DNA from 2 places in the Paraburkholderia sp. SECH4 genome. Region 1 is predicted to be linked to the other one. Evidence: riboswitches for the same ligand, from Rfam matches in the RefSeq annotation. Region 1 holds a riboswitch; the other holds the start of a gene.
The links. Region 1 has a riboswitch for manganese ahead of M0D67_RS11455 (sodium:calcium antiporter). Riboswitches for the same ligand answer to the same signal wherever they lie in the genome.
Positions count from the first base shown of each region.

Region 1 (9,716 bases):
GGATATAGCCGCCCACCACGCCCACACCCCAGCCGCCGCCAAAGCGCTTGAGCGCGAGCAGGTCGAGCACGCTGACCGGTGCGTTGTGATAGTGGGTGTCGCCGTTCGGCGTATAGAACTCGACGCCATAGTTCAACGACAACTCGATCTCTTCTTTCGGGAACAGCTTCGTGTACGAGACCGTCGGCGTGAAGGTCCACGTGTTCTGCCCGGCATTGGCGAGGCGGCTCGAGGTGTACGCGCCGGTCGGCGCATAGATCTGTAGGCTCAACGCGATGTGGTCGGTTCTGGTCAGGTGATAGCCGGCCACCACCGGCGTGAAGAAGAGGTCGGCGAACTGGGTGCCATGATCGTTCGGCAAGCGGCCATGAAACGACGACACGTCGGTGTACTGGATCGGTACGCCGAACGAAGAAGCGAAGTTCCAGCCGCCCGCCGTAATGCCCCAGGTCTTGATCGCATTCACGAGCGTGTACACGATCGAATAGTCGAGCCCGGCGGTGACAGTACCGGCAATCGGGATCGTCTTGCTCGCACCGAGCGAGCCTTCGTAGTAAATCGTGTTGGCCGACACGATCCAGTCGCTGGTGGGCGGCACCACGCCTGCGTACGGCGTGACCTGCATGCCGGTGATCGGTCTGCCGACGCCACCTTCAGTAGCCCACGCTTGTTGCGAAAGACCCACGCCGGCGGTGGTAAGAAGCGCACCCGTGCACAACCTGGCGAGTGACCGGCTTGCGGACAAACGGTTTGTGCGACTCATAGTCATCCTCATGAAATTAACTTTCCGCACTTCCACTTTGCGAAACAAGGTTTTGACACACCGCGGCGGCAAGCCGCACGCGTGCATATCGGCGTGTTTTCTTACGGTTCACGCTTGACCGGCGGCGGCGTCCAACTGCCGTCGAGCGCCGGTTGCTGCGGCCAATAGGCGCGGACATACAGCGAGAACGCTTCATTGGCGGGCGCCGGCAGCCAGTTGGAGACCTTGTCGTCACCGGGACTCGTGTTCTGCACGTAGAGCGTCAACGAGCCATCCGCATTGAACTTCAGGTCCTTGTTCTTGGTGCCGAGCGAGTAGCGGTTCTGCGGGTTCGGCGAGAAGAAGTGATGCGAGTTGTACAGCGTCAGCGACCAGAACCCCTTGACCGGAGGCAACTGATCCTTGGCGAACGTCACCGTGTAGCGTGCGTTGCCATCGAGACGCTGACCGGATGCGTCGGCGTCGGCGTAGAAATACTTGGTCTCGTTAGGCTTGTTGACGAAGATGTTCGACTTCGCCACCGCCGTGCGTGTGAAGTAGTCCGTGCCGAACGCGGCGCCGTTGCTGATGGTGTTCCAGTTCGCCGGCAGCCGCTTGCCAAAGGTGTTGAAGTTGAACAGCGGCGTGACCAGATCCGCTTCGGCCTTCGTCCCTTCCTCAACAATCGCGGTCTTGATTGCCGGATCCTTCTGCGCCGCGACGATCAATGCGCGCGCCTGCGCGTAGAGCGCCTCTTCGCCGCGTTGCGGCGGCGTCTCGTCGAGCACGGTGGGCAGCATGTCCCAGAAGCGGTTTGGATCGACCCACTTGATCTCTTCGGCGTTGCCGCCCGCGGCACCACCGGCCTCGCCGAAGCTCGGCAGCTTCGACCAGTCGGTCTCCTTGACCTGGCCGTCGTACTCGGCGAGCGGATACAGGCCAACCTTCGCAATCACCGACTGCACGGCCACGCGATCTTCAGGCGTGTCGTCCATGAAAACGCGCGGAATAAAACTGCCGACTCCGGTCGACGAGCGGAACACCTGGCGGATGCCCTTCGGCACCTGGCCGTGCCAGTCAGGGCCCGCTAGGAGATAGAAGCCCGGACGTGTGCCGTACATCTTGCCGAGACTCGCGAAACCGTCGGTACGCAGATCGACGGCCTGATAGACCCAGAAGCGTTTGCCAAAATCGGGCACCTGCACGACCACCGGCGTCTGATTCAGATCGAGGATCGAGGAGCCGTAGACCACGTCCTGATTCGGACACGCAACAAATCGCTCCTGCGGCTGAATGTAGTCGCGCAGCATCGACAGATGATTGGGCGGCGCAACCGGCACGATGCCGCCGTTCAGACCCGGCTGTGGGACCTGCTTCATCGCCAGCAGACGGCCGTAGACGTTCACCATCGGCCACGCCCAGAAGTAGGTCTGGCGCGCTACCAATCGTGCGTATTCTTCAGAGATCGCGTAGCCGGCCACCGGGCCCGGCACGGACGCCATAGTGGCCGTTGCGTGGGCAGGCTGGTCCTGCTGCGTCTTCGCCAGAATGGGTGCAGCAACCGACGCCAGCACGGCGGCCGTGACCCATGTCGCTGTTTTCTTATTCATATTGTCCTCAGGTTCGTCCATGCGCGGCTTAGCGCTTTTGGGGCTCGGGGAATTTCCAGTCGCCGTCGAGCACCTTCTCATCCGGGCCATAGATGCGCATGACGAGGGTGTACGCACCAGTGGGCGCCGGCAGCCAGTTCGACGTCTTGTCCGCACCCGGCGACGTGTTCCGCACGTAGATATCCAGCGAGCCATCGGCGCCGTACTTCAGGCCTTTGGTGCGATCGCCGATCGAGTAACGGTTGATTGGATTCGCAACCAGATGGCGCGCGGGCAGGTCGTACAGCGTCATCGACCAGAAGAATTTCGCGGGCGGCAAGTCCTTCTTGTCGAAGTGCAGCACGTACGGCTCTGAGCCGAGCAGTTGCGCGCGTTCGCCGTTCACGCGTGTGCCGACGTACACCGCTTCTTCCTTGGTATTGCCGTAAATCCCCATCGCCGCCGCGACGGCGCGCGTGGTGTAGTCGTCCTTCAGATCCGCACGGCTGCCGAACAGGCTGAACGAGCCAGTGGTGTGTTTTTCCGCGTCGGCCAATGCGGCTTTGCCGTCTGCGACACCGGCTTCGAGCGCGGCGCGCGTTTCCGGCGTCACGGTGGCCGGATCGAACGGCGCGCCCGGCGCAATGCCGATCTTCGCGAAGCGCGCCATCAATTCCTGCTCGGACGGCGCCGGCGGCTGCGTGAACTGCAGCATGAAGTTCAGATAGGCGATGAAGTCGACCGAAGTCGCCTTCGCTTCATCCCACTTCGGAAAATCGAGCTTCGCGACGGGCGGCGGCGCAGCCGTATGTTCGAAGGCGGACAGCGGCGTGAGCTTGTATTGCTTCTGGATCGCCTCGACGTTTTTGACGTCGCTCGCGCCGTTGAGCGCCGTGCGGCCGAGCGTCAGGATCAGGTCCGTCTCGGAGCGGAACACCTTGTCGATGCCCTTGGGTGTATCACCGTGCCAGTTCGGGCCGGCGAACAGATAGTGGCCCGCGCCGTTGCCCGTGGCGCGCGAACCGACGTACGCGAAGTTGTAGGTGTACAGGTCGATCCACTGGAAGACGTAGTAGCGCTCTTTCGGCACCGGGGGCACCGTCAGCACCCACGGCTCGCGACGCAGATCGAGCCACGCCCACGAGTACGGCGTGTCGTTGTTCGGCGTGACGATGTCCTTGTTCTCAGGACCGTACGGATGCGAGTAGTTGCGGAACTTGCCGAAGCCGCCCACATAAGACTTCGAGCTGGAATCGAGCGCCTGCTCATAAAGCGTCTTGTAGTTGAACAGCATCGGATACGCGTAGAGGAACGCGTCTTTGGCGATCGCGCGCGCTTCTTCAGGCGAGGCGGTGACGGCCGCTGTCGCCGCCGTGGGGGCGCTCGCTTGAGCGACGGCTTGCGTATGCGGTAACGTGATCAGTGACAAGGCCGCGATGACTGCGCAGGTCGGCAGGCGTTTGAATAAGGTCATGGTTAAGTCCTCTGTTTCTGTACTCAGTTTTTTGTGCTTATTTGCCGAACGTCATGTTCAGCCCGGCGAAGATGGTGAACTTCGGCACGCCGGCGCCTGAATGCGCTACCGAGTATTGCGGCTCGATAAACGCGTTGTAGATGGTCGAGCCGCCTTTCCACGCTTTGCCCGCACCCAGACCCACCGGGATGTAATAGCTGCCATGCTGCAGGTCGAAAGTCCAGGTGCCGGTCGAGCGGATATACCAGCCGCCCGGCAGGTTGAAGATGCCGAACGGCTGCGCGGTGAGCGATTGCGTGGTGGGCCGGCTGCTTTGTCCCGCGAACGAGTGTTGCCACTGCACCAGGGCGCCGAGGAGCCGCGCCTTCGTCGCGCTGACGGCGACCGCGGCAAGACCGGCCTGCCACTTGCCGGTGCCGAGGCTCGGGTCGGTGGCGGTCGGCATCGTCACGAGCGGGCCGACGCCGACCTGCACGTCGCCTTGCGAGAGCAGGAAGATGTCGAATAGATTCAGGTCGCCGAGGCCGGTGTTATAGCCGCCGCTTGGATCGGGCCGCGTGCTGACCGGCACCGTGGCGCGGAAAATTTCCGGCACGCCGATCAGGCTGTTCGGGCCGATCGGCACGGTGGGGCGCAAGAGCAGATCGTTGGTGTGTGCGCTCGCGCCGAACACGCTCGGCGTGTAGTAATTCTGGATGTTGAATGAGGCGGCCAGATTAAGCGGGTTATTACTCTTATTGGCTTCGTCGGCCGATGCCTGAGCGAACGCCGGCGACAACACCACCGAGGCGGCGTATAACGCTACCGACCCAACCACGCTTTTACAACCCATTCGCGCACCTCGTCTATGGGCATTTCTTATAGGCGAACGCATTCTTTTGCCCGATGCAAATAAAGCAGGAGCAATGGCATTCGTATTTTCGAATTAGGTCGAACTAACGCAAACTAATCGCAGGCGTAAGTTCACCTCACCCGGTGGCCACGCGCAACCGGGGAAATATGCAAAGCGGATAAGATGCGCGATTAATTCGCACTAAGTCTTTCGAGCAAGCTGGAAAGACGGTACGGCCGGATACAGGGCTTGCATGGACGCTCCTTTCAGACTCAAGAGACGCCGCACCAAACGACGCATGCGGAGGTAAAAAATTCACAATCCGGGAGTGTTGTGGCGGAATAGTAGCAAACGTTTCAGGAGATTACAGAGATAAATTTGTAACGCGATAGAAATCTACGCAATTTCGGACGGAGTTAAATTTTGGCCGCCATTCTTATTCCACACTTTTGCCACTACGTTGAGCATTTGTTTGCTTGTTGCATAAAAAGCTGCATAGCGGCATACGCCATTTGACAATTACCGGCATTCACGCCGTCGTCCAAAAAAAGCAACAAAATGGGCTGCAACAAGCGCCGTGTCCCATTAGACTTGCGCTCGCTTAAAGTTTGACCCACCGCTTTTGATGAGGCTTTTATGATTCGCACGATGCACCGGTACTGCATTGCTTTGACCGTTATGGTTCTTTCAGCTTGTACCGTTACGCCGCACCACGACGCAAGCGAGTCGCCGACCGGCGCGTCGACCGCCGCAACTCTCGCGTCGTGGAACGATACTGCGAGCAAACGCTCGATTGTCGATTTCGTCACGCTGGTCACGACGCCAGAGTCGAAAGACTTCATCCCGCGCGCCGACCGGATCGCCGTATTCGACAACGACGGCACGTTGTGGCCGGAGCAACCCGCCTCGGTACAACTGGTGTTCGCGTTGCAACGGGTGAAGACGGTGGCCGGCCGGCATCCGGAATGGAAACGGCAGGACCCGTTCCTCTCGATTCTGAAAGGAAATCTGAAGAGCATCGCGGCGAGCGGCGACGCCGGTTCGATGAGGCTGCTGGCGGCGGCGCATGCCGGCATGACCAGCGATCAATTCGCCGCGCTCGTGCACGAATGGTTCGACTCCGCGAGCGACCCGCGCTTCAATCGCCCGTACGCCGACCTCGCTTATCAGCCGATGCTCGAGTTGCTCGCCTATCTGCGCGCCAACGGCTTCAGGACCTATCTGGTGACGGGCAGCGATGTCGAGTTCGTCCGTGAGATCGCGCAGCGCGTGTACGGCATTCCGCCCGAGCAGGTGATCGGCAGCACCGTCAAATACAAGTACAGCCAGACGAACGGCGCCGTAGCGTTGACCCGGCTTGCCCAAGTCGACACGCTCGTCGATGGCGCGGCCAAACCGCTTGCCATCGACCGCGCGATCGGCCGGCGTCCGGTGATCGCGTTCGGCAACGCGGACGGCGACGTGCCGATGCTCGAATGGACCTCGGCTGGCGACGGTCCGCGCCTCGCGGCGCTGCTGCACCACACCGACGGCGAACGGGAGTATGCGTACGATCGCACGGCGAAAAGCGGCAAGCTCGACAAGGGTCTGGACGAAGCCGGCGCGAAAGGCTGGCTCGTCGTCGATGTGAAGGATGACTGGAAGACGGTCTTCAAGACGGATAGCACAGCAACGGCTGCGGCGGCGCCGTCCAATTAAGGGCGGCTGGTTGGGAAGGCCGCGCTTCGCTGCGGCCTTCCCGGTCTTTCATCACGCGCTCAGCGGCTCAGCGTGATCGCCAGATAAGCGGCGTAGAGCACGCCGCACACCAGCAGCGCCCACACCGGCACGCCGCGCGCGCGCACGTTGATCCGCAGCCACGCGGCGGCGGCGAGCGTGATCACGATACCGGTCACCACTTCGATACGCGGCGTCCACGGTGTCAGCAGAATCCCGATGGCGGGCAGCAGCGTGCCCTGGAAAACCATCGCGCCGGTGATGTTGCCGAACGCCAGCGTGTCCTTGCCACGGCGAATCCACAGGATGCTGTTGACCTTCTCCGGCAACTCGGTGGCGATCGGAATGATCAGCAGCGACAGCAGCAATGGCGAGACGCCGAGCACCTGCGACACGCCCCGCACACCGTGGATGAAGCCTTCCGCGCCCCACACCAGCAACGCAACCGCCAGCACCAACTGCACGGCAATGGTCGCGAGATTGGTGGGCAAGCCAAGACGCGACAGCAGCATTCTGCCCGGCGCTTCAGTGCCGTGACCGGCGTCGACCAGTTTGTTCGATGCACGGAACGTCATCACCACATACGCGATGTACACACCGACCAGCGCCGCGCTGAACAGCCCCCGTACGATCATCTCTTCATGCGGCACGTACATTGCCGCGGCGGCCAGCACAAAGGCGCACAGGAAGTAGTTCAGATCGCGCGTGAAACCCGTGCGTTCCGGCGTGACCCAGCCGCCGGCACCGCGCGAACCGAGAATCGCCAGCGTCATCAGGAAGGTGGAGAGGGTGGAGAGCATGAGCGGCGCGCCGAGAATCGCGCCGACGCCGATCTCCTGATTGACCGCGCTATCGGTCGTGCCGCCCGCAATCGCGAGCAGCGGGACGAGGGTTTCGGGCAAGGCGGTACCGACCGCCGCGAACAGCGAACCCGTCACGCCCTCGGAGATTTTCAGACGCTCGCCGAGATGCTCGAGGGCATTGGTGAAGAGCTCGGCCGCCACGAGAATGACGACCAGCATGATGGCGAGTTGGAACAGGAGACCGGTCATGCGTGGCTCCCTGCAAATGCAAAGGGGAAGCGGCACAACGGACCGGCAAGTGGGGAGACTGGCAGGGCACAACGATGTTTCACAGGGCAACTCCGCGGTCGGACGAAAGTAACGAACCAATGACGCACCGCGACCCGTCCGACCAGAACGAAGCAGTGCGCCAATGGTCTCGCCAAACCGACCCGGTCGAACGCGCCATGACCCGCAGGCCAAGTATGTTGACGCGCTCTCCTTCAAAGGATGAAGGAAGGCTACTCCCCAGTGACTGGGGGATTCTAACGGGACGGGCGGCTTTCAACAAGCTTGGAATCGGGCGCGTGGGCCGGCGCCCTCTGGTTTTGCTACGGCCGTCCGGTGATGCGACATCAGCCTCGCAAGCGTGCGATGGCCCCACTGGTAAGATCACTCACCGTTTACGACCGCAGTGAGTGTTCACATGAGTTTTCAAAACCGCCAGTGGTTTTACGTCAAGCGTCCTGAAGGACGCGTTGGCGATGAGCATTACGAGTTACGCGAAAGCGAACTCGACGACAAATTGTCATCCAATGAGGTGCTCATCCGGGCGCGCATTATCAGCGTCGATCCGTACATTCGCATCCAGCAGCACGAACGCAATACCTACGATGTGCCGCATCCACTCGGCATCGTGCAGCGAGCGGGCGTGGTGGGTGAAGTGGTGGCGTCGGCGAGCCCGCTGTTCAAGCAGGGCGACTGGGTGTCGGCCTATAGCGGCTGGCAGTTGTATGCCAAGTGCCATCACAGCGAACTGGCCAAACTGGACCCCGCCGCGGCGCCGGTTTCGACCGCGCTCGGCGTGCTCGGCATGCCGGGACGCACCGCGTGGTTCGGTTTGATGGAAGCGGGCAAGCCGCGTCCGGGCGACACGCTGGTCGTGTCCGGTGCGGCGGGCGCAGTCGGCTCGCTGGTCGCGCAGTTCGGCAAGCGCGCCGGATGTCGCGTCATTGGGATAGCGGGCGGTCCGGACAAGTGCGCGTTTCTGACCGACACGCTGAAGCTCGACGGCGCGGTCGACTATCGGGCGCATCCGACGCTTGAAGGCTTGCAGTCAGCGCTGCAGGCGGCGACCGGCGGCGTCGATGTCTATTTCGACAACGTGGGCGGCATGGTCACAGATGCGGTGATTCCGCTCATCAAGCGCCGCGCACGGATCGTGATCTGCGGCGCGATCGCTCAATACGACGGCGGTCTCGACACGCCGGACCTCGCGCCGCGCTTCCTGCAGCACATGCTGTTTCAGCGCGCGACGATTCAGGGGATTCTGGCGCGCGATTTTACGCATCGGATGGATGAGATGCTGCAGACGGTTGCGCCGTGGGTGAAGAACGGTGAAATCGTTTATCAGGAGACTTACGTCGATGGGTTTGACGCGTTGCCGAACGCGCTGAATAGCCTGTTTGAGGGGAAGAATCTTGGGAAGCTGCTGGTGAGGGTATGAAGGTGTGAGTTCCTGAACGACAACCCCGACGCTGGCCGGGGTTGTCGTTTGTGGATTGTTTATTTCCGTTTGCTGCGTCTTTGCAGCATGGCCTCGGTCTCTGGCGCGGTCATGTACCTGCCGGCAACTCTGTAGTCATAGTCCGGGGTGATGGTGATCTGTCCGAGCCGGTAGTCGATGGTGAACCGGACCTGGTGTCCGGGCAGGAAGCCGGCGTGTTCGAGCATGGCATCGGTAACCTGCATCCAGGGAAAGGCAGTACGCTTGCCGCGTTCGTGCGTGCGGTCTGCTTCAAGCGCAACGGAAATGCGCGTGACGTGTTCGTCGCGTGCGCGACGTGGTTTAAGATTGGCATCAGCCATGGTCAACTCCTTCGGTGAGTTGGTGGTGGTCAGCGGGCCGTATGGGTTGCCGCCCATGCGGCCCGCGCTTCTTCTACTGCATCAAATCTCCTTCCTTACCGCTGGCTCTGTGCCAGCACCGTATCAAGCATCTCGGACACGAAGCGTTGCCGCGCCTTCGGTAGCCGGCTGATCGCCTCGATCTGCTGTTGCAGCTTAGAGGACGGACCGCGTTTGCCGTCTGGGGTGACGTTCTGCCCCAGCAGTTCATCGGATGAAAGCCCAAGCGTTCTGGTCAACTCCGGTAGCAGTGAGGCAGGCAGCCGCAGCCGCCCACCTTCGTAGTGAGCGAGGGTCTGCTGGGCAATGCCGAGCTGCTCGGCGAGTTGCTGTTGGGTGAACTCGTGGGCCTTGCGGGCGCTGGCGATACGCGCGCCCAGCGCCTTGAAAAACTGTTCGTCCTTTGGGTTCATGGCTAAGCTCAGCGGTGAAAGTCCAGCCATGATTGTAGCTC
Region 1 is NZ_JALOCP010000006.1:154,500-164,215, reverse strand. It holds gene M0D67_RS11480 (transporter) at 1-763, opposite strand, end outside; gene M0D67_RS11475 (DUF1254 domain-containing protein) at 865-2,352, opposite strand; gene M0D67_RS11470 (DUF1254 domain-containing protein) at 2,381-3,805, opposite strand; gene M0D67_RS11465 (hypothetical protein) at 3,843-4,637, opposite strand; gene M0D67_RS11460 (HAD family phosphatase) at 5,274-6,335, shown strand; gene M0D67_RS11455 (sodium:calcium antiporter) at 6,395-7,405, opposite strand; yybP-ykoY riboswitch at 7,506-7,677, opposite strand; gene M0D67_RS11450 (NADP-dependent oxidoreductase) at 7,842-8,861, shown strand; gene M0D67_RS11445 (hypothetical protein) at 8,921-9,223, opposite strand; gene M0D67_RS11440 (helix-turn-helix domain-containing protein) at 9,319-9,675, opposite strand.

Region 2 (9,716 bases), on a different contig from region 1:
AGCCCTGTCCAGTTTGGCAGGACCATTCTCGAAGGAGCCTTGCCTGCTCACTCGTTTCAATTCCCTCAGCCGTGACGGACAGTCCAAGAGACTGCGCCATGGAGATGACGGCGCGAACGATCGCATCGTCCTCAGCGCTCGTGCCAATGCCCTGAACAAAGGATCGGTCGATTTTCAGCACATCCAGCGGTAGCCTGCGAAGATAACTGAGCGATGAATAGCCCGTGCCGAAGTCGTCGATTGCGATTGTGACGCCGAAGTCTTTCAGCCTCTGGAGCGTCTCGATACTCCTTTCGGTATCCCGCATGATCAGGCCCTCCGTGACCTCCAATTTCAGCGAGCCTGCGCCGATGTGAGCACTGGACAGCGCCGCAGCCACGTCGGTAACGAGGTTGGGATCATCGAACTGCCGAGGCGAGAGATTGACGCTAATCTGCAGTGGCGGCTCGGTCGGGAACTCCCGCTGCCAGCGGGCGACTTGCTGGCAAGCCTCTTCCAGTACGTATCGTCCGAGTGGAATGATCAGGCCGCTTTCTTCTGCAATCGCAATGAATTCGGCGGGCGGCAACAAACCTCGCGTGGGGTGCTGCCACCGCACGAGCGCTTCCATTTCCCGGAACCCTGCCTCCTGAAGCTGCATGATGGGCTGGAAATACACCCGTAGGTCGCGATGCTCGATCGCGTAACGCAGGTCCGTTTCAATCTCCAGCTTTTTGACTGCTTCCGCGTGCATGTTCTCTTCGAAAACCACGTAGCGGCCCTTTCCACCGTTCTTGGCCCGGTACATCGCGACGTCGGCGTCCCGCAACAACGTATCAGCATCGCCGCGGCCGCGCCCAGCGTGCGCGAATGCCAGCCCAACGCTCGCGCTGACGATGTACTGTTTGTTGTCGAGATCGAACGGTTGACTGAATTGCGCCAGGATGTTGTCCGCAACCAGGGTGCCTTCGCTCGTCGCCTCACTCCCGAGGTGTTCCAGCAGGATGACGAACTCGTCTCCGCCCAACCGCGCGACGGTGTCGGTCGGGCGAATGCACCCTTCGAGGCGTTTGGCCGCTGCGATCAGCAGCCGGTCTCCCACGTGGTGTCCGAGACTGTCGTTCACCCGCTTGAAGTTGTCCAGGTCGACGAAGACAACGCCGATCATCGCATTACGCTCACGCGCGCGAGCTTCGGCCTGGCTAATACGATCGAGCAGCAGTGCGCGGTTCGGTAACGAGGTGAGCGTATCGTAGAACGCCCTTCGCGCGAGCTGCTCCTCGAAGTTCTTCCTTTCGGTGGTGTCGCTTGCGGTCGCCACGATTGCGCCGACAGCCGGTTCGTCGAGCAGATTCGTCAAGGTAAGCTGAATATAGCGCCACGCATCGCCCTCACCTCGAGTACGGATCTCGATGGATTTCGTGGATCGAGCCGTCGACGACACGGTCTCCAACAGGCCCTGCAGCGTGGGACGGTCAGTGGGATGAATCGGATCGAGCAGACTGGTGCCGACGAGCTGGCCCATGTTCTTCAAGGGGTCCGGTCTTCGCGTCGGCGCCTCGTAAGTCACAGTCCCGTTGACGTCGGAAACGAGTATCGCATCCGACGTGTTCGCGACAAGCGCCTGCAGCCTCTGTTCGCTGCTGCGCAGCGCGTCCTGGGCCGCCGCATCCACGTTCTTGCGAATGCGCCGCAGCATCTGAAGAAACAGCAGCGAGAGCCCCACGCCGATCGCGAGTACCACGGGGGTCGATATCAGGACGATCCGTTGCACGGCAACGAGCCGGTCGAGTTGCATCGTCGCATCGTCGCGGTGCTGTGCCGCTGCCGCGAGAACCTTTTGCTCGATATCGTCGAAGAGTGGATCGGCCGAATCCTCGTCGATCTCATTGGCTCTCGCGATGTCGTGATCATCGACGGCCTTGAACATCGGTTTGGCGAACGCTCGATACTTCGCGTGCTTCTCCAGCAGGCCGCGCAGCATTGCGCTGCTGCCAGGCTCAAGTGCCACTGCCCTCTTCAGCGCTGCGTCAAGTGCTTCACCGGCCTCGCGGTGCTCGCGTAGAACCTCCGGACGCGGGTCCAGAAAGTACTTGCGTTCGGCCGATTCCTCCCACGCAACGCTATAGCGAGCTTCCTCGAAAGCCTTATCCGCCTCGTTGGCAGCTTGCGCGGCGAAACCGGCACTCAAGCTTTCATACGCTCCCCAGAAGGCCAGGAGCGGCACGCTCAATAGAACGAGGACGAGACCAAATACGGCGGTGCGCCGCGCGGGGGGCACATTCGACGACGTCTGCTCAACTCGGTCTTCTGCTGCGTTGCGTCGCCACAGATATAGACGCCTTTGGGTGCCTTTCTGTCTGGTCACGATTGCTCCGATGTGGAACGGCACGTCGACGAGGCGCCCTGTTCGAGCAGGTTGGGCGGAAGGAAACTGAAAGTGTCAGTCTTCCCGTAGACGGCGTGCGTATCCGGAAGTCGTGATCCGAAGCATCGCTCAGTTCGTTCGTTGACTTCGAACCGAGTAAACGACGGACGACTCCGATCCCGGTCCACGTTTTGTCGGACCACCGCATATTAACGGCACGCTCGGGTTTTTTCTAAAGGTCTCGCGTTGGTGGAGTGCGGTGCGCGCGTCAGCCGCGAACTAGAACAGCGGATGCGCTTGCGGGTACAGCGCGGTCCTGAGGGCGAGGCCACCGAGGACAACGAAGATAATGGCGGCCAGAATGTGGACCGCCTTTGTTGGCAGGCGGTCGGCGAATTTGTGTCCCAGGTAGATGACGGGCACATTGGCCAGCATCATGCCGAGTGTCGTACCCGCAACCACGCCGAAGAACTCATGAAAGCGTGCCGCCAGGGCAATCGTGACGATTTGGGTTTTGTCGCCCATCTCGGCGAGAAAGAATGTGAGCGCGGTTGTGCCGAACACACCCATCGAGTTTTTCGTCAAAACCGCATCGGCATCGTCCAGCTTGTCCGGAACGAGAATCCACACGGCCATCACGGCGAATGACGCGACAACCGCCCAATTCAGAATGCCCGGACTCAGAACGCTCGCGAGCCACGCGCCGAGTGCGCCGGATGCACCATGGTTGATGAGGGTAGCGGCAAAAACACCAAGGATGATGGGAATGGGCTTGCGATATCGCGCTGCCAATACCAGGGACAAGAGTTGAGTCTTGTCGCCGATTTCAGCAAGGCCGACCACACTGGTCGAAATGAGGAAGGATTGCATGGGGTTGTTGTACCCGGGCCGCGCAGAAAAAACGCGATGACACGCATTCCGGCGACCCGGTTAGGTCGGAATGCGAGTCATCGGTCTTGCCAGGCATTTAGCTGCGCACGCCATAGCGGGTCTCTCGACTCGCCAAGTATGTTGACGTGCGCCCTCGAACATGGCGTTCGAGGCGGCTACTCCCCAATGAGCAGGCGCGATTTTATCGCGCCATGCGTTACGTAAGCAAGTCGCCACTATAGCGCTTTGCGCGGTTGAGCATTGCTGCGAGCGCTGATTATTACGAATGCCTTTCGGGTGCGATATGCTCGCCCCTGTCTTTGGGGAGTAACCGGCTTCTACCCAGAAGCACCTGCGTCAACTATTCGACGGCAGCAGCGATCGGAATCGGCACTACCATACTTGCTGAACACCATGAGATCTTCAGCTAAACGTCGATCGTGAGCCCTTAATCAGAGGCGACTGCGCAGTCCCGCTCAGTCTTGTCGGGGTCTTGGGGCGTCACACGTCGAGCGGCACGTGTCTTTCATGTGCGCCGCAATGGCGGATGCCGTGAGCGCACACAGCAGCCCAATGGCGCTGCCGACTGCCACGTTCAGCAGGCGTTCGCCTCCAAAAATCCACGGCTTTCCCGCTAATACAAAGGCTATTGCCGCACAGGCGCACCGGACACCGAATGCGAGCGTGTACGGACGAATGCAGATGAGCGTCAGCATTGCGGCGAACACAACGAGCACACGCATAAATAACGCATGAGGGATCATCAATCCGACAACCACTCCGAAGGAAACGCCGACAACGGCCCCGGTGAGCCGGCTGCGAAACTTCTGCCGGGCGCTTGCTGCATTTCCGGTAACGACGCTGGCGGCCGACCAGATCATCCACTGACCATGATCGACGTGCCGCCATTCGACAAGTACGGCAGCGCAAGCGACCGCGAGCGCGACGGTGATCATCAGCTCGATATATGCGTTGCGCTCGCTGTTTGGGGAGAGGCGAGTCCACTTTGCGAAATGCGCAAGAGTCGGCTGGCCGGTTTCACGCGAGCGGAAGTGCTCGACTGACGCTAGGAGCAGGATCGGCAACGCGGCTATCAACAGGAACGGCAGGACCTCAACGCTCCGGGTAATAAGCGCCTGCCGCGTGACGCCTTCCCCACTTTCGCAGGCAAGATACAGCGAGGGAATGAACGTGAAGTTGCCGAGCGAGCGCAAGGCACTGCCGCCCGCGGTCACCAGCACGGATCCCATGCCCAGCAGGACTGTGGCTACGACAAAGAGCAGCGGGTGCGCGAGCGACGCCATCAGGATCACGAAGCCCGCGCTGATCGCCAAAGCGTGCGCGAAGACGCTGAGCGGCGCAAGCTGCGAGTGGTCGAGCGCGATGAGCATCGCGACCGGCACGATTGCAGCGGTAAGCCACTCGGATCTGCCTGATATGACTGCAAGGAGGAGCAGCGGGACGAGCGCAAACATGGCGCGACCCAACGCCCGCATGTCGAACACGGTTTCGACGCGGTGCAAGAGCGACGAAGCTCCGGTGTGACGTTCGCTGCTCATCGTCTCTCTCCGGCCACGCTGTGCTTGTCCATCGGGCGTCATCAGGCTGCGAGCGCCTCGAGTACGTCGACGGATCGCCGCACGAGACCGAGCCTCGGGAAGATGTAATTCAGCGACGCATGGTGATGCTCGGGCGCGCCGCAGCTCATTGCGTCCTCGACGAGCACCAGCGAGTACCCGTGCTCGTGCGCGGCGCGAGCCGTCGACTCGACGCCGATGTTCGTCGAAATCCCGCCCAGCACAATGGTTTCGATGCCGCGACGCCGCAATTGCAGGTCGAGCTCGGTGCCGTAAAAAGCGCTCCATTGGCGTTTCGTGATCTTGATGTCGCGCTCCTCCACCGCCAGTTCAACGGGAAAGTCCCACCAGTTCGAGGGCAGTCCGCCGGGGGGAAGCGCGATGGGCTGATCGATGGGCTGCTTCAGTGCATCGCCGAAGTCGGCGCTCCAGCCCACCCGGACCAGGACGACCGGCGCGTTCACTTCCCGGAAGCGCTTTGCGAGCGTTGCCGCGGTAGCCACCACGGCTGCGGCGGGTCGGGGCGCTTTCCCGAATCCGAGAATGCCCTCCTGAAGATCGATCAGAACGAGAGCGGTAGTCTTGGGGTCAAGGTTTTGCAACATGATGGCCTTCCATTGAAAGCGGCGAGCCGCTGGTGTATTGTGAGGGGGTGCTCACAAACAGTATATGAGAATGGCCTCACAAAAGTCAACGCCGAATACGGGCGAGGCGAAGGTGCCGCGCCGCGCCCGCGGACGCGCGCGGGTGGCGTCGTTGCTGGAAGCCGCAAGCGCGGAATTCGCCGAAAGGGGGTACGAAGCAACGACGATGACAGCGATCGCCGCGCGCGCGGGAGCGTCGATCGGTTCGCTTTATCAGTTCTTTCCGACGAAAGAGCAGGTCGCAGGTACGCTGATCGAGCAATACGTGACCGAGCTTGAAGCAGCGTTCGACCGGCTGAGCGAGGAGGTGCCGTTGCTTGGTGTATCGGTCGTTGCCGGCCGACTGACGACGTTTTTCGTGGCGTTTCGCACGACGTACCCCGCTTTCGTGGTGCTGGTCGACGCGCGTGATGTCGCATTGCCCGGCGCCACCGGGGTACGCGAAAGATTGCGCAAAGGAATCGCATCCGTGCTGGCTGCCCTCGCGCCGCGATTGTCAGTGGAAGAAGCATTGCTCCGGTCCGTGGTCGTCCAGCATCTTATGAAGGCGGCCGTCACGCTGAGCTACGATGCGAGCGTGGTTGACCATCACGCGGCGATGCTGGAGTTCCAGCGCGTGGTAGAGCACTACCTTGAGGACGTGATGGAAGCCACGCGTGGTGGACAAACCGGCGCAGCGCATCGAGGCGCAACACCCAAGGAGCGTTCCGCTTCGGGCAAAGGCGTCGGTCCGAAGAGCAAGGGCAAGTCCGGCGTCTCGGCGTGAATGCTGTTGCTGCCCTGCGCCTCATCCCGTCGCCGCGCAACGAACACGTCCGGCGGCGTGCACCTGGACGCTTTCGCAACCGTTTGAATGTGGCGCGTCCCGGTTGAAACGGTCAACCTATCCACGCTGGCGAATTTTCGCGCTACGGTGCCGGCAGTCGCGCTGGTTCTACGAAGCAAGGCGCGCCGGGCTCACTGCCGCCGCCTGACATTGGTTTCAGGCATCCGTAGATAGACGAGCAACGAAATGGCGGCCCAGATTGTGACGTACCAGAAGAAGTACGGCTCGTGGCCGGACGCCTTGAACCGCAACGCGACAAATTCCGTCGTGCCGCCGAGAACCGCGGTTGTCAGCGCGTAGGGGAGCCCGACCGCAAGTGCCCTGATCCGCGCCGGAAAAAGTTCCGTCTTCACCAGCATGTGGATGGAAGTGAATCCGCTCAGCATGAGCAGCCCGGCGAAACAGAGCATGAACATTGTCACCGTGCTTTTCGTGCGGCTGAGGGCCTCGAAAAGCGGAACCGGGAACAGCGTGCAGCTCAAACCGAAAAAGATCAGAACGGGGCGGCGCCCGATCAGGTCCGACGCCAGACCGAACAACGGTTGCAGGGGCAGGTACAAAAGCAGCGCGCCGGTGGTGATGAGCGTCGAGGTCTGCTTGCTCAACCCGGCGGAGTTGACCAGGAACTTCTGCATGTAGACGGTGTACGTGTAGAAGGCGACCGTTCCACCTACCGTGATGCCGATCGCGAGCAGAATGTTGCGCCAATGCTGGATCAACTGACGAACGACGGGCGGTGACGATTTCCGGCGGCTCTCCTCGAAATCCTGCGTCTCTCCGACATATCGTCTCATGTACATGGCGAAGAGCGCGAGAAGACCACCTATGACGAATGGAAGACGCCAGCCCCAGCGCTCGATCTGGTCCGCCGTAAAAAGGAATCGTTGCATGAGCAGCATGAGGCCGAGGGCGAGCAACTGTCCGGCGACGACACTGACCTGCAGGAAGCCCATGTAGAAACCGCGGCGGTTAGCCGGTGCCACCTCGCTCAGATACGTGGCGCTGGTGCCGTATTCACCTCCCGCGCTGAGCCCCTGCAGAAGCCGGGCGGCAATGAGGAGCGCAGGGGCGAATACACCGATCGTTTGATATCCCGGGGTTACTGCGATAATAAGCGATCCGAAGCACATGGCGGCGACCGACCACGTCAGAGCCAACTTGCGGCCCTTACGGTCCGCATAGAGCCCAATCAGCACACTTCCAAGCGGTCGTGCGACGTACCCCACAGCAGCGATCACGGCTGTGTTCATCAGTTGCACTGTGGGGTTTTCGCTCGGAAAGAACGACTTGGCGAAATAGATCGAGAAGATGCTGTAAGCGAGAAAATCGTACCACTCGATCAAGTTGCCCACGAGCCCGCCGGCCAGCGAGCGGAGGCGAACGGATGCTCTGCGTTCCTCCTCCGCTCCTGAACCGGCGGTCGCCAGGTTCTGTTGCAAAGCGCAATCTGGATGGCCTGCCATGTCGGTGTCTCCTGCGTCTCTCGTTTTTTGGAAGGGGGTATTCGTCGCGGTCAATCGGCGTCCTTGTATCGTGCGTCGAGCTCGTCGTAGATCGGCTTATTGGCGAGTCGCTGGCGCTCGCCGAAGGGCGCGACGATCGCCGGATCCTCGTCGAGCACTCCGGGCACCAGCAATCCCTTGCACGCGGCAACCTGTTGGCGAAACGCCAATCTGCGAGAAGCGGCAGTGGAGTTCATAGGCTTTCCTCAATCGGTAGTGAATCGGTTGACGGCGCGTGCCGCGTCAATCGAAACGAAACAGCTCTCTAGCTGACAGGCCGAGAATCACCGCTCGGGTCGATTCCTCCGGAACCCAGGCCGCGAGCGCGCGAATGGACGCTGAATAGTCAATCACGTCCTGATGCTGGGTATGCGGCCAGTCGCTGCCCCAGACGAGGCGCTCGGCACTGAAAGCCTCCAGCAGCGGGCGAGTAAGCGCTTTTCCAAGGCCAAGCCCGCCGTCGCCCCGCGAACTTCGATAAGCGGCCGACAGCTTTACCCACACCTTGCCGGTATCGGCGGTCGAGAGCAGATATCTGAACCCAGGATCCGATGCCCCGGCTTCCGCATCCGGCCTGCCGAAGTGATCGACGACCACCGTGCATCGCTGCGCGAGCAGCTCGCCGACGATCACGGGCAGATCTCTCGCCTCACGATGCACCTCGACGTGCCACCGCAGGCTGTTGGCGCATGCGAGAAGACGCGGCCACGCGCCGTTTCGAAGGTCCGGCAGCGGCAAGCCCACGAGGTTCAGCCGCATGCCGACTACGCCCGCGTCGGCAAGTGACTCCAATTCTTTGTTCGACACTGCTGGGGCGACTACTGCGACACCGCGAAACCGCTGCGGATACTTTCGACATATCGCCGCAAAGAACGAGTTGTCGGTTCCGAGGAAACTGGGTTGCACAAGAACGGCGTGTGACACGCCATTCCCGGTGAGATACCGAACATACGAATCCAGCGTTGCATCGTAGTCCGGTGCGTGGCGCCGCTGCGGAGCGAGTGGCAACCCTCGCACGAACACGTGCGCATGTGAATCGACAGCGGTGACACGAGGTGTTGGGTCACGAAGCCACTCGGCCACGCCGGCCCCTGCGTCGGCAGCATGTATTGCCGCATCGCTCGTACTGAGGTCAAGAGCGCTCATGGGTCTTGGCTTTCCGATTGTTGAATACACGTCACTTGGGCGACGGCGCCGGCGTTTCGGAGACGACGAGCGACGCAGGGCCGGCAGCGCGTTGCCTGTTTGTCTCGGGCAGCAGCAAGGCGGCGAGCACGACCATGCCATACGCGATTCCCGCGTCGATGCCGAGCGCCGCGCCGAGCGGCATGGAGTTGCTCATGTGCCCGATCAGCACAGGGAAACTTGCAGACACGACGCGGCCGAAGTTGTAGCAGAATCCGACGCCGGTGCCCCTGATCCCCTGCGGATACAGTTCGTTGAAGAGCGCGCCAAGTGTGGCGGGGATGCCGGCCGCGAAGAGGCCGAGCGGAAAGCTCAGAATGAGCATGGCCGTGTCGCCGATCGGGAGGAATACGTACAGATTCACGGTCGCGGCGCAACAAAGCGCAAACAGAATGACGTTGCGGCGACGACCTATCCGGTCCTGAAGCCAGGCGCTCAGGAAACAGCCAAGAATGAACGCGACGATGACCACCGCCAGGTAGCCGCCGGTACCGAGTACGGATAGATGCCGCTCCGTCTTCAGGTAGGTCGGCAGCCAGGTCGTGATCGCATGGTACCCGCCATGGGCGCCCAGTCCGATCAGGACGCCGACAACGGTCGTGCGAATTACGGATCGGTGAAAGATGCCCGCGGCGGTGTTGAAGACGCCCTGCTTGTCATGGATGTGTTTGGTCCGACACGTGTCTCGTCCCGGCTCCACAACGTTGCGTCGCAGATAGATGACCAGCAGTGCGGGCAACGCCCCGGTGGCAAACAGGACGCGCC
Region 2 is NZ_JALOCP010000055.1:23,388-33,103, forward strand. It holds gene M0D67_RS38590 (bifunctional diguanylate cyclase/phosphodiesterase) at 1-2,371, opposite strand, end outside; gene M0D67_RS38595 (TMEM165/GDT1 family protein) at 2,627-3,217, opposite strand; yybP-ykoY riboswitch at 3,233-3,414, opposite strand; gene M0D67_RS38600 (FUSC family protein) at 3,694-4,776, opposite strand; gene M0D67_RS38605 (hydrolase) at 4,818-5,399, opposite strand; gene M0D67_RS38610 (TetR/AcrR family transcriptional regulator) at 5,470-6,204, shown strand; gene M0D67_RS38615 (MFS transporter) at 6,396-7,727, opposite strand; partial or broken gene M0D67_RS38620 (carboxyvinyl-carboxyphosphonate phosphorylmutase) at 7,778-7,888, opposite strand; gene M0D67_RS38625 (amidohydrolase) at 8,010-8,912, opposite strand; gene M0D67_RS38630 (MFS transporter) at 8,944-9,716, opposite strand, start outside.
Region 2: another riboswitch for manganese. It lies ahead of M0D67_RS38595 (TMEM165/GDT1 family protein); the one in region 1 lies ahead of M0D67_RS11455 (sodium:calcium antiporter).